DNA from 3 places in the Pseudomonas sp. CFBP 5748 genome. Region 2 is predicted to be linked to each of the others. Evidence: predicted binding sites of a transcription regulator. Region 2 holds the regulator's gene; each other region holds the start of a gene.

Region 1 (5,752 bases), on a different contig from region 2:
GTCGTGCTGAGCTTGGTTAATTTGCTCTTTTGTTTCTTGCTGGGCTTTTTGATGTCATTGTCGACGTTTTGGTTAACTCGACCCGATATGACGCTTGCTTTTCAGGTTATCTTGGCCAGCGTGATCGGTGGCACGCTATTGCCTATCGCTTATTGGCCGGATTATCTGCAGCCTTTAATGAAATATAATCCTTTTCGGCTGATAATCAGTGGTCCAGCGGAGTTTTTGTTACGCCCAAGCAATGCCTTGCTTGTGGAACTTCTGTGTCTTTATGTTTTCTGGTCGGTCGTGGTGTGGCTGGCTTGCAAAGTTACATTTAGGTACGCCACTAACAGATACTCGGGAGCCGGAGGTTAAATGCATATTCTGGCGTTGCTTGGAAATGCTGTAAAAGAAGAGGCTCGCTATAAAGTTAATTTGTTTGGTGGGGTCTTGGCGCTGCTCATGCTATACGGTTTGCAGTTCGTTTTTTTTGACGTAATAAGTTCGTTTGTGATCACTGAAGAGGTCGGTATTAACTGGTTTCTTATTTTTTTCATGACGTACGCATTAGGAGGCTTGTTGGTGAGTTTTTTCAGCTCAGCCATCGCCGGTTTTTTTCGACAGCTTACTCAGGGAAGGGTCGATGTACTTTTGGTGCGGCCTGTTAACTTGTTTGTGCTGATATTGTTTAGATGGTGTCAGGTGTATTACTTATGGGTGGCTTTGTTGTTGATCGTTTTCTTTGTTCTCTCGGGGAAAATCAACTTTGAACCTTTTTTGATGAGCGCTGTTAATACGCTTGTGTATATTGTTTGTCTGGTGGTTGGCGTGCTGGCAAGTATTGCTTTTATTTTGACCTTGAACTCGTTTTCCTTTATCACGCAGCGAGACTTGCCCGTTGATTATATACATTCATCCATTTTTACATTTGCGTTGTTACCAGCGGCTTTTTATTCGAAAGTGGTCCTGTACTTTTTTGTTGCGACTTTGCCTATGATTGTATTCGCATCCGTTGCATTGGATGGGTTATATAACGGGTTGACTCCATTTGTTTTGATTTATTTTTTTGCAGTGATAATTGCCCTGTGTTTGGCTATTAAAGTCGTCTACGGGTTATTTAATCGTTTCGATAGTGTGGGGGGATGAAATAAAGAACCAGCGACGAGATCAATAGGCCTTCTTCAAGGAGGGCGGTACTGTTCATTTAAAGGGAGGGGGATAAACTCATGGCGAGGGAGCAAGCTCCCTCGCCAGAACGTCTTCGGCTTCAGAGGCTCGGGATGCAGGTTAAACCCTGAACCGCCCCACCAACGTCTGCAAATGAACCCCCAACCGCGCCAGTTCAGCGCTCGAAGCGGCAGTCTCTTCACTGGACGACGCCGTTTGCTCCGACACATCACGTACATTCAGCACACTGCGGTTGATCTCTTCGGCCACGGCACTCTGCTGCTCGGCGGCGGCGGCGATCTGTTGGTTCATCGACTGGATCGCCGAGACGGTACGGGTGATGTTTTCCAACGAGCCTCCGGCGCGACGGGTCAGTTCGACGCTGCTGTCGGTCAAGTTGCGGCTGTTGTCCAGCGTGGTCGCGACCTGTTCGGTGCCTGATTGCAGGCCGACGATCAGTTGCTCGATTTCTTCAGTGGACTTCTGAGTGCGCTGGGCCAGGCTGCGAACCTCGTCGGCCACCACGGCGAAACCACGACCGGCTTCACCGGCCCGGGCCGCCTCGATGGCGGCGTTGAGGGCCAGCAGGTTGGTTTGCTGGGCGACGGATTTGATCACATCCAGCACACTGCCGATCTTGTCGCTTTCTCGCTTCAGATCGCCCATGGCGGTGGTGGAGTTACCGACTTCGAGTGCCAGGCGTTCGATCTGGGCAATCGCTTCTCCGACCACCTTGTCGCCTTCGCGCGCCTGGGCATCGGCAGCGGCTGCGGCCTCGGAGGCTTCTTCGGCATTGCGGGCCACTTCCTGCACCGTGGCGGTCATTTCGTGCATGGCGGTGGCGACCTGGTCGGTTTCCACTTTCTGGCTGTTGACCCCGGCGCTGGTCTGTTCGGTGACTGCAGAGAGTTGCTCGGCGGCGCTGGCGATTTGCGTGACGCCCTCGCTGATGCCGCCGATCAATTGCCGCAGGCCCACGGTCATGCTCTGCATGGCGCGCTGTAGCTGGCCCAGTTCGTCGCGGCGGTCGGAGTTGAGGTTGTGGGTCAAGTCGCCCGCCGCCACACGTTCGGCGATCTTGAGGGTCTGGCCCAGGGGGCCGACGATCTGCCGGGTGATGACCAAGGCCGCGATGACACCGAACAGCAACGCGAGCACGGCAGCCGATGCCAGGAAGGTCTTGGCCTTGGCTGCGTCGTGGTCGCGAACGGCCGTCTGGGACACTGTCAGCTTTTGGCTGGCGTCGAGCAACACGTCGCCTTGTTCTGTCATGCGCTTGAGTGCAGCGGCATTGTCGATCTGGGAGTCACGGAATTGACTGACCGCTGCGCGGTAGGCGTTGATCGAGTCGTTGGCCTGTTGCAGGTTGGCGGCGTGCTCCTCGGGTACCTGCTCCGGCAAGCGGGCGAGCAGTTTGAGGACCGTGTCGATGGCCTCGAGAGCCGGTTGCTGGGCTTCGCTTTTGCCACTGTAGGTGTAGCCGCGAACTTGATAGCGCGCTTGCTGGACCGCCTTGCTCAGGGTCACAACGCTGTTGAACTGGGCGACGCTGTCGCCTTGCAGTAGCGATTTCTCCACTTCAGCGACGCGGGCCACGGCGTTGTCGGCACTGGCGCCAAGTTTGCTGCGGGCATCTTCACGGCTCACGGTGGCGCGGGTCATCTCGGCGAAGGCGCTTTTGTACTCGGCGACGGCGGCCAATTGCTTGTCGATCAGCGCTACATCGGCTGGTTGCTCGATCAGTTGGCGAGCGGTCTGGAGCCCAGCTTCGAGTTTGCCGAGCAGGTCGTTGACTTGCTGCGGGCCGTTCTCGCCCCGTGTGGTGTAGTAGTCCATGCGGGCGAGGCGCAAGTCCTTGGTCAAATCGTTCAGGCTGGCAATGAACCCCAGTTTGTCGCCACGGCTGATCACGTTACCCAAGCCGCTCCAGCCGGTGAAGGCGATCATCACGGTCAGGAACAGCACCAGGCCGAAGCCGAAACCAAGTTTTCGATTGACGCCTACGTTACCTAGCCATCGGAACATGCCGTTACTCCCTGCAGCGTTGAGTTTATATGCTGGGAGCTATATCGACCGGTTGGAAGGGATCTGTAGTGAATAGGCGTCAGTTGCTTTGCGTCGCGAGCAAGCTGCCTCGCCACGTGTTGCCGCTTTTTCGGTGCTTAGACTTTGAAACGTCCTACCAGCGTCTGCAGATGAATCCCCAGCCGCGCCAGTTCGGCGCTGGAGGCGGCGGTTTCTTCACTGGATGCCGCGGTCTGTTCGGACACATCGCGAACATTCACGACACTGCGGTTGATCTCTTCGGCCACGGCGCTCTGTTGCTCGGCCGCGGCGGCGATCTGTTGGTTCATCGACTGGATGGCCGAGACCGTGCGGGTGATGTTTTCCAGTGACCCGCCGGCGCGGCGGGTCAGTTCGACACTGCTGTCGGTCAGGTTGCGGCTGTTGTCCAGGGTGGTCGCGACTTGTTCGGTGCCCGATTGCAGGCTGCCGATCAGCGCTTCGATTTCTTCGGTGGACTTCTGGGTACGCTGGGCCAGGCTGCGCACCTCGTCGGCCACCACCGCAAAACCACGCCCGGCTTCACCGGCACGAGCCGCCTCGATGGCCGCGTTGAGAGCCAGCAGGTTGGTTTGTTGGGCCACGGACTTGATCACGTCCAGCACGCTGCCGATCTTGTCGCTTTCGCGTTTGAGATGACCCATCGCTTCGGTGGAGTTGCCCACTTCCTTGGACAGGCGTTCGATCTGGGCGATGGCTTCGCCCACCACTTTTTCGCCTTCGCGAGCTTGTTGGTCAGCGGCGACGGCCGCTTCGGAGGCTTCCTCGGCATTACGTGCCACTTCCTGCACTGTGGCGGTCATTTCGTGCATGGCAGTGGCGACCTGGTCGGTTTCCACTTTCTGGCTGTTGACCCCGGCGCTGGTCTGTTCGGTGACGGCCGAGAGCTGTTCGGCGGCGCTGGCGATTTGCGTGACGCTTTCGCTGATGCCGCCGATCAATTGGCGCAGGCCCACGGTCATGCTCTGCATGGCACGTTGCAGTTGGCCCAGTTCGTCGCGGCGCTCGGAACTGAGGTTGTGGGTCAAGTCACCTGCCGCCACGCGCTCGGCGACCTTGAGGGTCTGCTCCAGCGGGTTGACGATCTGTCGGGTGATCGCCATGGCTGCGATCACCCCGAACAGCAGGGCCAGCGCGGCGGCCGAGATGAGGAAAATGTTGGCTTGGGTTGCATCATGGTCGCGCACGGCCGTCTGGGACAGGGTGAGGTTTCCGCTGGCCTCGCGTAGCACAACCCCCAGGTCGGACATGCGCTTGATGGCGGCAGCGTTGGCGGTCTGGGCGTCATGGAACTGGCTGACCGCAGCACGATAGGTCTTGAACGATTCGCTGGCCTGTTGCAGGTTGGCGGCGTGCTCATCGGGCAGTTGGGCCGGCAGGCTGCCGAGGGTTTTCAACGCGTTATCGATGGCATCCAGGGCCGGTTGCTCGGCCTCGGCCTTGCCGCTGTAGGTATAGCCGCGAACCTGATAGCGGGCTTGCTGGATTGCCTTGCTCAGGTTTACCACGCTGTCGAACTGAGCAACGTTGTCGCTTTGCCGAATGGCGTTTTCAACGTTGGCGACGCGGGCCACGGCGTTATCGGCGTTGGCGCCCAATTTGCTGCGCGCATCCTCACGACTGGCGGTGGCGCGGATCAATTCGGCGACGGCAACTCTGTACTCGGCGACCGCCGCCAGTTGCTTGTCGATGATCGCCACGTCGGCCGGTTGCTCGATCAATTGGCGGGCGGTCTGTAGCCCAGGCTCCAATTTACCGAGGAGATCGTTGATGTCACCTGGGCCCTTTTCGCCGCGGGTCGCGTCATAATCCATGCGCGCCGAGCGCAGGTCTTTGGTCAGGTCGTTCAGGCTGGCGATGAACCCCAGCGTGTCGCCGCGTGCAATTACATTGCTCAGGCCGGTCCATCCGGTGAAAGCGATCATCAAGGTTAGGAACAGCACCAGACCGAAGCCGAAGCCGAGTTTGCGATTAACGCCTACGTTATCTAGCCATCGGAACATGCTGATACTCCCTTGAAGGGCGGAACTGCTTTGTATAAGCACTATCGGCCCATCAGGGGGTAACTGGAGAAATGAGTTAGATGAGTTTGGAATACCGTGGCAAGCCACTGGATCAGAACAGTCGTGCGAGCAGTGCTGTAACCGCGGTCTCGACCCGCAGGATCCGATCGCCCAGTTGCACCGGCTGCAGGCCTGCCTTGGCCAGCAGGTCGATCTCGTAGGGAATCCAGCCACCCTCCGGGCCGATCGCCAAGGTGACTGGCTCCGCCAGTGCTCGGGGACAGGGCGGGTAGTTGCCGGGATGACCCACCAGGCCCAAGGTGCCATCGACGATGGCGGGGAGGCGGTCTTCGACGAAGGGTTTGAAGCGCTTCTCAATGACGATTTCCGGTAACACACTGTCCCTGGCCTGTTCCAGGCCCAGAATCAGTTGCTCGCGAATGGCTTCGGGTTCCAGGAAGGGGGTCTGCCAGAAGCTCTTTTCCACGCGGTAGCTATTGACCAGCACCACGCGGGGCACGCCCATGGTGGCGATG
Region 2 (5,752 bases):
CCTGCTCGGCGGCCAGCACGACCTTGCCGCTACGGACCTTGCCCGACTCTTCACGCTCTTGCGGCGATTCGATGCCGTGGTCGACGGCGTTGCGCACCAAGTGGACCAGCGGGTCGGCCAGGGCCTCGACAAGGTTTTTGTCGAGGTCGGTCTCTTCACCCACCAACTCCAGGTTGATTTCTTTCTTGAGCTGGCGAGCCAGGTCACGAACCAGGCGCGGGAAGCGCCCGAAGACTTTCTTGATCGGCTGCATCCGGGTCTTCATGACCGCGGTCTGCAAGTCGGCCGTGACCACGTCGAGGTTCGACACGGCCTTGGACATGGCTTCGTCCTGGCTGTTGAGGCCCAGGCGCACCAGACGGTTACGCACCAGCACCAGTTCGCCGACCATGTTCATGATCTCGTCCAGGCGTGCGGTGTCGACCCGAACGGTGGTCTCGGCTTCGCTCGCCGGTTTTTCCGCTGGAGCCGCCGCCGGGGCACGGGCGGCTGCCGGGGCAGCTGCCGCAGCAGGCTTGGGCGTCTCGGCCTTCGGCTCCGGTGCCTTGGCAGCGGGTTTTGGCACAGCCTTGGCCGCCGGCGCAGCAGTGGCGGTAGTCCCAGCAGCAGGGGCGGCCGTGGCCTTCCCGACCTCACTGAACTTGCCTTTGCCATGCAGTTCGTCGAGCAACGATTCGAATTCGTGATCACTGATCAGGTCACTGCCCGCCGCGGCGGCGGCAGGCTTGGCTGGCGCCGGTGCCGAAGCAATGGCCGAGTCCAGCGCGTCAACGGCAAACGTGCCCTTGCCATGCAACTGATCGAGCAAGGCTTCGAATTCGTCGTCGGTGATATCGGAGCTGTCGCCCGCCGCTTTCGGGGCGGCCGCGGCTGGCGCAGGCACAACCGCATCGGGCGCGAACTGGCCTTTGCCATGAAGCTGGTCGAGCAACGATTCGAACTCGTCGTCAGTGATTTCATCGCTGGCAGCGGCAGTCGACTCGCTGCTTGGTGCCGCAGGGGGGGCGGGAACTGCCGGGGCTGCGGCTTCAGCCTTGACGGCGTTCAGCGAGTCCAGCAATTGTTCAAATTCGTTATCGGTGATGTCGCCCGATTCCTCGGCGACCGGTTCTTCAGCGACCGCCTCGACAACCGGCGCGGCTTCGTCAGCCGATTGTGGCTCGGCCAGGCGTGCCAGCGCGGCGAGCAACTCAGGGGTGGCAGCGGTGATCGGCGAGCGCTCGCGCACTTCACTGAACATGCCGTTGACCGCATCCAGCGCTTCGAGCACCACGTCCATCAGTTCCGAATCAACGCGGCGTTCACCCTTGCGCAGGATGTCGAACACGTTTTCGGCAATGTGGCAGCACTCCACCAACTCATTGAGCTGGAGGAAGCCGGCGCCTCCTTTTACAGTGTGGAAACCGCGAAAAATTGCATTGAGCAAGTCCGCATCATCTGGTCGGCTTTCCAGCTCGACCAGCTGTTCAGACAGTTGCTCTAGAATCTCGCCGGCCTCAACCAGGAAATCCTGAAGGATCTCTTCATCGGCGCCGAAGCTCATTAATGGCTGCTCCTAAAACAGGGCTAAAACTCAGAATCCAAGGCTGGACAGCAAATCGTCCACATCGTCCTGACCGGACATAACGTCTTCTCTTTTATCGGCATGAATCTGCGGACCTTCACCCTGCGAGAGATGTTTTTGTGGATCTTTTTCAGCAAGTATCGCTTCACGGTCGTGTTCGATGCCTGCAAAGCGGTCGACCTGGCTGGCCATCAACACCAGTTTGAGCAGATTGCTTTCAACTTCGGTGACCAATTGGGTCACGCGCTTGATCACTTGGCCGGTCAAGTCCTGATAGTCCTGAGCCAGCAGAATGTCGTTGAGGTTGCTTGCCACGGCGCGGGTCTCGGTGCCGCTGCGCGTCAGGAAACCGTCGACCCGGCGGGCCAGCTCCCGAAACTCTTCAGCGCCGACTTCGCGACGCATGAACCGGCCCCAATCGGTGCTCAAGGCCTGGGCTTCTTCGCTCAGGCCATTGACCAGCGGCGTTGCGCTCTCCACCAAGTCCATGGTGCGGTTGGCTGCGGCCTCGGTCAGCTTGACCACATAACCCAGACGCTCGGTAGCGTCGGTGATCTGCGAGACTTCCTCGGCCTGCGGCATGTGCGGGTCGATCTGGAAATTGACAATTGCGCTGTGCAATTCACGCGTGAGCTTGCCCACTTCCTGATACAGACCTCGGTCACGGGTCTGGTTGAGCTCATGGATCATTTGAACCGCATCGCCAAAGCGGCCTTTTTCAAGGCTGTCGACCAGTTCGCGGGCATGTTTTTTCAGGGTCGATTCGAAGTCGCCCATTGAAGATTCGTTGTCCATAGCTCCCCCGTGGCGCCGTTAACCGATGCGTTCGAAGATTTTTTCGATCTTCTCTTTCAACGCCTGGGCCGTGAAGGGTTTGACCACATAGCCGTTCACACCGGCTTGGGCCGCTTCGATGATCTGCTCGCGCTTGGCTTCGGCAGTCACCATCAGCACCGGAAGGTGCTTGAGTTTTTCGTCGGCGCGTACATGGCGCAGCAAGTCGATACCGGTCATGCCGGGCATGTTCCAGTCAGTCACCAGAAAGTCGATGCTCCCGCTGTTGAGGACCGGAATGGCAGTAGTGCCATCGTCAGCCTCGACCGTGTTGGTGAACCCAAGGTCACGCAACAGGTTTTTTATGATCCGCCGCATCGTTGAGAAGTCATCAACGATGAGGATTTTCATGTTCTTGTCCAATTCGACCTCCAAGCAGTCTTAAACGCGCCCAGCACCTGAACGCGCCATTTCAATCAATCCGGCACAACACTCGACAACGGCCTGGAGCACCACGGTTGGAGACTGGCGCAGCGCATGCCAGACCAGCTCGTTCGCAATGCTCCCACACAGCTGTCAGCGCGCTCGCCACTCCCCCAAACGCCCCCGCAAACGGGCCGCGCACTGGCTGTGTAACTGGCTGACCCGCGATTCGCTGACCCCCAGGACCTCACCGATTTCCTTGAGGTTCAGCTCTTCGTCGTAGTACAGCGCCAAGACCAGTCGCTCACGCTCCGGCAAATTGGCAATCGCATCCGCCAGCGCGCTCTGGAAACGCTCATCTTCCAGGTCACGCGATGGCTCCATGTGAGCACTCGCGCCGTCCTCGTGCAGCCCTTCGTGTTCGCCGTCCTGCAGCAGGTCGTCGAAACTGAACAGGCGGCTGCCCAAGGTGTCGTTCAAAATCCCGTAATAATCATCGAGACTCAATTGGAGTTCGGCCGCAACCTCGTGATCTTTAGCGTCTCGCCCGGTTTTAGCTTCAATAGCGCGGATCGCGTCACTGACCATGCGGGTGTTGCGATGCACCGAACGCGGTGCCCAATCGCCCTTGCGGACCTCATCGAGCATCGCCCCACGAATGCGAATACCGGCATACGTTTCGAAACTGGCGCCTTTGCTCGCGTCGTATTTGTTCGACACTTCGAGCAGGCCGATCATGCCTGCCTGGATCAAGTCCTCAACCTGGACACTGGCCGGCAACCGCGCCAGCAAGTGGTAGGCGATACGCTTGACCAGTGGCGCGTAACGCTCGATCAGTTCGTATTGGGCGTCCCGTGCCGATTTTTTATAGAGATGGTTGTAACCGCTGGCTGTCATAGCACGGGCCCTGCTGTTTGTTGCACGAGACGCTCGACGAAAAACTCCAGGTGCCCGCGAGGGTTGGCCGGCAGTGGCCAGGTATCAACCTTCTGGGCGATAGCCTTGAACGCCAGCGCACATTTGGAACGGGGAAAGGCTTCATAAACCGCACGTTGCTTCTGGACAGCCTTGCGTACGCTTTCGTCGTAGGGCACAGCGCCGACGTATTGTAGGGCGACGTCCAGGAAACGATCCGTGACCTTTGTCAACTTGGCGAACAGGTTGCGACCTTCCTGCGGGCTCTGGGCCATGTTGGCCAGGACACGGAAGCGGTTCATGCCGTAGTCACGGTTCAATAACTTGATCAGGGCATAGGCGTCGGTGATGGACGTGGGTTCGTCGCAGACCACCAGGAGCACTTCCTGGGCAGCGCGGACGAAACTGACCACCGAGTCACCGATACCGGCAGCGGTGTCGATCACCAGCACATCGAGGTTATCACCGATGTCGCTGAAGGCCTGGATCAGGCCCGCGTGCTGGGCCGGGGTCAGGTGAACCATGCTCTGGGTGCCGGAGGCAGCCGGCACGATACGAATCCCGCCGGGCCCCTGCAGCAGCACGTCGCGCAGTTCGCAGCGGCCTTCAATCACGTCCGCCAGCGTGCGTTTGGGCGTGAGCCCCAACAGCACATCGACGTTCGCCAGGCCCAGGTCGGCGTCCAGCAGCATGACCCGTCGGCCAAGCTCTGCCAGAGCCAGGGACAAGTTCACTGACACGTTAGTCTTCCCGACGCCACCTTTGCCGCCGGTCACCGCGATCACCTGTACGGGATGCATGCTGCCCATGTTCGTTCTTTACCTTGTCTTACTTAGACGGAGGCCACATTACTGGCTGCGCGTTCCCATTCGGAACAATGCATGGCAGACCATCGATGTAGGTACAAAAAATATTCATGATTACCTCAGCCGACCTGCTTGGTCGGGCTGTGGTAGATATCAGCGAACATATCAGCCATGGCTTCTTCGCTGGGTTCTTCCTGCATTTGCACACTCACGGCACGACTGACCAGTTGATGACGGCGCGGCAGATGCAAATCATCCGGGATCCGCGGTCCGTCGGTCAGGTAGGCCACCGGTAATTCATGACCGATCGCCAGGCTCAGCACCTCGCCCAGGCTTGCCGTTTCGTCCAGCTTAGTCAGGATGCAGCCGGCCAGCCCGCAGCGTTTGTAGCTGTGGTACGCGGCGGTTAGAACCTGCTTTTGGCTAGTGGTTGCCAACACGAGATAATTTTTTGACTTGATACCGCGCCCGGCCAGGCTTTCGAGCTGCATGCGCAGGGCCGGATCGCTGGCTTGCAGGCCGGCGGTGTCGATCAGCACGACGCGTTTGCGCAGCAGCGGTTCCAGCGCCTGGACCAGGGACTGGCCCGGATCCACATGGGTCACCGACACATTGAGGATCCGGCCCAGGGTCTTGAGTTGTTCCTGGGCGCCGATGCGGAAACTGTCCATGCTCACCAGGGCGATGCTCTGGGCGCCGTACTTGAGTACATAACGGGCGGCGAGCTTGGCCAGGGTGGTGGTCTTGCCCATGCCGGCAGGGCCGACCATCGCAATCACCCCGCCCTCTTCCAGCGGCTCGACTTCCGGCGTGACGATCATCCGCGCCAAGTGTGCCAGCAACATGCGCCAGGCCTGGCGAGGCTCTTCGATACCGTTGATCAGCGCCAGCAGGTCACGGGACAACGGGCCGGACAAGCCGATGCGTTGCAGGCGACGCCAGAGGTTGGCCTGGGCCGGACGGCTGCCTTGCAGCTGGTTCCAGGCCAGGGAGCCGAGCTGAACCTCCATCAGTTCACGCAGGCTGTTGAGTTCAAAGCGCATCGAGTCCAGGGCACGCGGGTCAACACCCCTGGCTGGCGCGGCCTGCGCCGGGGCCGGGGCCGGACGACGCGGCTCGGCCTGGGCCTGCTCGACCAGCGGCTCGGCCGCGGTCAACGGCAGGCCGGCGGTGAGCGGCTGACCGGCGAACAATTGACGATTGCTGCCTGCGACACCTTCGCCTTCGCTACTGCGCAGGCTCAATTCGGCCTGGGCGCTGGCGATGCGCG
Region 3 (5,752 bases), on a different contig from region 2:
GACGGCGGCGTTGAGGAAACCCAGGTCGAAGCTGCTGTTATGGCCGACCAGGATCGCTCGCTTGCAACCGTTGGCCTTCAGCGCCTTGCGCACGCCACGGAAAATGTCGGTCAGGGCGGTCTCTTCACTCACCGCCATGCGCAATGGGTGATCGAGCTTGATCCCGGTGAATTCCAGGGCTGCGGCTTCAATGTTGGCGCCTTCGAACGGTTCGACGCGGAAGAAATAGGTGTGGTCAGGGAACACAAAGCCTTTTTCGTCCATGCCGATGGTGGTCGCGGCGATTTCCAGCAAGGCGTCGGTGGCGGAATTGAAACCACCGGTTTCTACGTCGACGACGACCGGCAGATAACCCCGGAACCGGGCGGCCATGGGGTGGCGAGCACCGCCCGAACCACCATTGCCGTCCTGTTCGTCGTCGAAATGATCTTCACTCACGCGTTTTCCTCCAGCAGGCGCCAGCGCAGTTTTTCACCGGCGCGCAGCGGGATGACAGTCAGCTCGCCGAAGGGCAGGCTGGCGGGGGCGGTCCATTCGTCGCGGACCAGGGTAATACGATCGGTGTTCACGGGCAGGCCATAGAACTGCGGGCCGTGCAGGCTGGCGAAGCCTTCGAGCTTGTCCAGCGCATTGCGCTGCTCGAACGCCTCGGCGTACATCTCTATGGCGGCATAGGCGGTGTAGCAGCCGGCGCAACCGCAGGCGGCTTCCTTGGCATGGCGGGCGTGGGGCGCCGAGTCCGTGCCGAGGAAAAACTTGGCGCTGCCGCTGGTGGCGGCGTCGAGCAGAGCTTCCTGGTGAGTGTTGCGCTTGAGGATCGGCAGGCAATAGAAGTGCGGCCGAATCCCGCCCACCAGCATGTGGTTGCGGTTGTACAGCAGGTGATGGGCGGTAATGGTCGCGCCAACGTTGGCCGGGGCCTCGTTGACGAACTGCACGGCATCACCGGTGGTGATGTGTTCGAACACCACCTTGAGTGTCGGGAAACGCTCCACGACGCGGCGCATGTGCTCGTCGATGAAGATTTTCTCGCGGTCGAACACGTCGACGTCGCCCCGGGTGACTTCACCATGGATCAACAAAGGCATCCCGACTTCGGCCATGGCCTCCAGCGCCGGGAAAATCTTGTCGATGCTGGTGACGCCGGAATCAGAGTTAGTGGTGGCGCCGGCCGGATACAGCTTGGCGGCGTGCACAAAGCCACTGGCCTTGGCGTCGCGGATCTCTTCGGGCTGGGTGCGATCGGTGAGGTAAAGCACCATCAGCGGTTCGAAGCGGCTGCCGGCCGGTCGTGCGGCGAGGATACGCTGGCGGTAGCCGTCGGCCTCGGTGGCGTTGCGCACGGGCGGAACCAGGTTAGGCATGATGATTGCGCGCCCGAAGGTGCGCGCGACATCGGCGACGGTATGGGTCAACACAGCACCATCGCGAAGATGAATATGCCAGTCGTCGGGACGCAGCAGGGTCAGGCGGTCGGACATTGGGGGGCTTCCAGGCGGGTCAAACTCTGGGGAATGCTACCGGAAAAGACCGATTCAGGCACCCGCTATCAAGTTCTGCCGCAACTTACCGATAGCTCCTACAGGTGTGCCACGAATCCGTGCAGTGCCCCGGACAGGCGTCATGCCCTCGGCATGTGTCGATCTTTGTATAAAAGTCAGTGGAGCCTCCCGTGCGCCAGCGTTATCTAGCCTTGCTCAGTGTGTTTGCCAGCCTTCCCGCCATGGCGCTCACTTTCCAGACCCGCCTGGAGAGCATTGAGTGGACGGTCGAAGGCGACAAGTTCGAGTGTCGGCTGAGCCAGCCGATCACCGATTTCGGCAGCGGCGAGTTCGTGCGTCGGGCGGGCGAGCAGGCCACATTCAGGCTCAAGGCCTATAACCCGATGCTCGGTGGCGGTTCGGCGACCTTGCTGGCGGCTGCGGCGCCATGGCAACCGGGGCGCGGCGACATCAACCTGGGCTCGGTCAGGATTGGCAGTGGCGATGTCTTGTTCAACAGCTCCCAGATCCAGGCAGGTCGCTTGATCAGTGGGCTGATGGACGGGCGCAGCCCTGTGGTGCGACGCAACACCGAGGACGGGCGGGTCTCGGAAGTCCGATTGTTGCCGGTGCGCTTCAATAAGGCCTTCAGTGACTATCAAGGCTGCGTGGCGAAACTGTTACCGAAGAATTTCGAGCAGATCAAGCAAACCCAGATCGGTTTCCCCGGCGAAGGGGTCGAGCTCGATGCTCAGGCCAAGGCCCAGTTGCAGGTGATGCTCGACTTCATCAAGGCCGACCCGAGCGTTAATCGTGTCGAGCTCGACGGTCACTCTGACAATAGCGGCAACCGTCTGACCAACCGTGAACTGTCGCGTCGCCGCGCCCTGGCGGTCCAGGACTTCTTCAAGGCCAATGGTTTCCAGGAGTCACAGATCACCCTGCGGTTCCATGGCGAGCGTTATCCCCTGGTGTCCAATACCAACGCCGCCAACCGGGCCAAGAACCGTCGCGTGGTCGTGCGCCTGGAGCGTGGGGCGCCGGTTGAAGCACCGGCACCCGCACCGCAGCCAGCGCCCGCTGTGGCTCCAGCCAAGGTCCCGGCGCCGGCCGCCGCTCCGGCCAAGGCACCGATCCCTACGGCCGCTCCCGCCGCTGCGCGGACGTCCTGATCCCGGGTTGATCGTCGCGCGGTCGACATAATCTGTCGCTTCGTCGTCATAAGCTGTCGCGCCCCTGTAAATTATCCGCATTGGACGTTAGACTTCCCGGCTTTCCGTACAACCCGTGGAGTGATGGCATGGCGGACGTAAACAAGGTCGTTCTGGCGTATTCCGGCGGCCTGGACACTTCGGTGATCCTCAAGTGGCTGCAGGACACTTATAACTGCGAAGTGGTGACCTTCACCGCAGACCTGGGGCAGGGCGAAGAAGTCGAACCTGCACGCGCCAAGGCTCAGGCCATGGGCGTCAAAGAGATCTACATCGATGACCTGCGCGAAGAGTTCGTCCGCGACTTCGTGTTCCCGATGTTCCGCGCCAACACCGTTTACGAAGGCGAGTACCTGCTGGGTACGTCTATCGCCCGTCCGTTGATCGCCAAGCGCCTGATCGAAATCGCCAATGAAACCGGCGCCGACGCCATTTCCCATGGCGCCACCGGCAAAGGCAACGACCAGGTGCGTTTCGAGCTGGGCGCCTATGCTCTCAAGCCGGGCGTGAAAGTCATCGCCCCTTGGCGTGAGTGGGACTTGCTGTCCCGTGAAAAGCTGATGGACTACGCCGAGAAGCACGCGATCCCGATCGAGCGTCACGGCAAGAAGAAATCCCCGTACTCGATGGATGCCAACCTGCTGCACATCTCCTATGAAGGCGGCGTGCTGGAAGACACCTGGACCGAGCACGAAGAAGACATGTGGCGCTGGACGGTCTCCCCGGAGAAAGCTCCTGATACCCCGCAATACCTGGAACTGACCTATCGCAACGGCGATATCGTTGCCCTGGACGGCGTGGAAATGAGCCCGGCCACCGTGCTGGCGACCCTGAACCGCATCGGTGGCGAACACGGCATCGGCCGTCTGGACATCGTCGAGAACCGCTATGTCGGCATGAAGTCCCGTGGTTGCTACGAAACCCCGGGCGGCACCATCATGCTGCGCGCTCACCGGGCGATCGAATCGATCACCCTGGACCGCGAAGTGGCTCACCTTAAAGACGAGCTGATGCCCAAGTACGCCAGCCTGATCTACACCGGTTACTGGTGGAGCCCTGAGCGTCTGATGCTGCAGCAGATGATCGACGCCTCCCAGGCCCACGTGAACGGTGTGGTACGCCTGAAGCTGTACAAAGGCAACGTGATCGTTACCGGTCGCAAGTCCGATGAGTCGTTGTTCGATGCCAACATCGCGACCTTCGAAGAAGACGGTGGCGCTTACAACCAGGCCGACGCAGCCGGTTTCATCAAGCTCAACGCCCTGCGCATGCGTATTGCGGCGAACAAGGGTCGCAAGCTGTTCTGACCCTGGCGATATGAAAACGGCCTGCCATGAGCAGGCCGTTTTTGTTTGTGGCTCCCTCCTGTTGTGCAGCGCTATTCCTTGAGCGCTCACCCCTCCTGCCTGTCCGGTACACCGTCTGCGTTGTCGCGGCTGTGCATGACGTACAGAACAATTTCAGTGTGTCCCGTAGCCGGCTTCAAGGGTTTGGCCCGATACACTGCAATCAGCTCTCCCGATGGGCTGAACAGCAGAAAAATGAACCGTTGTGGATCGTGTTTGCGCCGATGACCGCGCATGACTGATTTTTTGACTTTATCGGCCCGACGTAACACTCGTCTATGACGGCAGGTCGAGTCATCCATGGTCTTTATGAAGTGTTTGCTCTTGCGAAAATCTGACGGTGAATATAACGAGCGATAGTTGAAGTTGAGTGTGATGAAAAAAAGCAACAGCAGATAAAACGGAAAGCTGATCAAAAACCACAGATAATATTCACGGTCCTGGTCATCCAGGAAAGGCAGGGAAATCGCCGCAGAGGTTTCAGACAACGTGGCAAATATAGCGATCAGGGTCATGGGGTTGGTGATGGTTTTCAAAGGTTTGTTCATGGTGATGGCTCATGGTTATTTATGCTCGATGATTGAATGAAATGAGTGAGTTGTTAATGAATTGTCGGTTGACTATGGGGAGGGGTCATATCCTGTTTTGGACGTTGGGTTTGTGCTCGCTGGTTTTATATAAGTTTTAGCCGTGTTAGTGAGATTGTTGCTGTTTTATCGATAATAATTCAGTTACTTTTTATGAGTGGAATGACTTCTATCTCTCTGCATACGGGATAGCCAAGTGCAGAAAAACACATTGTCCGAAAAGGTGTCGGGTGGTTAGGGAGGGGAGTCAGCGTTCCGTGAGAAAATTTATGGCACATTATTTTCACGGTAATTTGTAGGATTTTTCTGTATTGCTTGTAGGTTGCGTCTCTCGGTGCGAGCACTCAGGGGGGGGCGGCATGCCAAGGTAGAAATGACTAGGCTATTGTGCGTGCTCTAAAAATTCGAACAGCGAAGTTGGATTTACCCATGAATAAAGTGCTGATCGTGGATGATCATCCCGTCATTCGTCTTGCTGTACGTCTACTAATGGAGCGTCATGGTTATGAAGTGGTTGCCGAAACGGACAATGGTGTCGATGCCTTACAACTCGCCCGTGAACTTGCGCCCGACATTGTCATCCTGGATATCGGTATTCCGAAACTGGACGGGTTGGAGGTTATCGCGCGCCTGACTGTCAACCCTTCACCGCTGAAAGTATTGGTGCTTACCTCCCAGGCGCCCGGGCATTTTTCGATGCGCTGCATGCAAACGGGCGCGGCCGGTTATGTATGCAAGCAACAGGACCTCACGGAGTTGTTGAGTGCGATAAAGGCAGTACTTTCCGGTTACAGCTACTTTCCCAATCAGGCATTGCATACGGTGCGTTCGAGTCTTGGCAACGCCAGCGAGTCCGATATGGTGGACCGTTTGTCTGGGCGAGAGATGATGGTTCTGCAGCAACTGGCGCGAGGAAAAACCAATAAGGAAATTGCCGATGGGATGTTTTTAAGCAACAAGACGGTCAGTACTTACAAGACGCGCTTGTTGTTGAAACTCAATGCACGCTCGCTGGTCGATCTGATCGAGCTGGCGCAGCGCAATGGGTTGGTGTGAGTTTTCGATCACGCGTACTCAGTAAAAAGCCTCCATCAGGGAGGCTTTTACGTGTCAGAGGTCAAAATCGT

What was found. Region 2 encodes FliA, which starts transcription of late flagellar genes. Its sites were predicted from a motif close to CTAAAGTTTNNNNNNNNNNNGCCGNTAA; they were not measured.
Region 1: the regulator FliA is predicted to act here: its motif matches at 3,216-3,243, upstream of ACWNZ1_RS18140 (methyl-accepting chemotaxis protein).
Region 3: the regulator FliA is predicted to act here: its motif matches at 1,549-1,576, upstream of ACWNZ1_RS16220 (flagellar protein MotY).

Annotation. Positions count from the first base shown of each region.
Region 1 is NZ_JBSPTN010000007.1:227,900-233,651, forward strand. It holds gene ACWNZ1_RS18130 (ABC-2 family transporter protein) at 1-357, shown strand, start outside; gene ACWNZ1_RS18135 (ABC-2 family transporter protein) at 358-1,128, shown strand; gene ACWNZ1_RS18140 (methyl-accepting chemotaxis protein) at 1,270-3,174, opposite strand; gene ACWNZ1_RS18145 (methyl-accepting chemotaxis protein) at 3,312-5,216, opposite strand; gene ACWNZ1_RS18150 (16S rRNA (uracil(1498)-N(3))-methyltransferase) at 5,329-5,752, opposite strand, start outside.
Region 2 is NZ_JBSPTN010000001.1:247,106-252,857, reverse strand. It holds gene ACWNZ1_RS01215 (chemotaxis protein CheA) at 1-1,543, opposite strand, end outside; gene ACWNZ1_RS01210 (protein phosphatase CheZ) at 1,574-2,359, opposite strand; gene ACWNZ1_RS01205 (chemotaxis response regulator CheY) at 2,378-2,749, opposite strand; gene fliA (RNA polymerase sigma factor FliA) at 2,915-3,658, opposite strand; gene fleN (flagellar synthesis regulator FleN) at 3,655-4,485, opposite strand; gene flhF (flagellar biosynthesis protein FlhF) at 4,602-5,752, opposite strand, start outside.
Region 3 is NZ_JBSPTN010000006.1:273,080-278,831, forward strand. It holds gene rnt (ribonuclease T) at 1-438, opposite strand, end outside; gene pyrC (dihydroorotase) at 435-1,481, opposite strand; gene ACWNZ1_RS16220 (flagellar protein MotY) at 1,673-2,653, shown strand; gene ACWNZ1_RS16225 (argininosuccinate synthase) at 2,782-3,999, shown strand; gene ACWNZ1_RS16230 (hypothetical protein) at 4,086-4,586, opposite strand; gene ACWNZ1_RS16235 (response regulator transcription factor) at 5,055-5,681, shown strand; gene ACWNZ1_RS16240 (PA3496 family putative envelope integrity protein) at 5,736-5,752, opposite strand, start outside.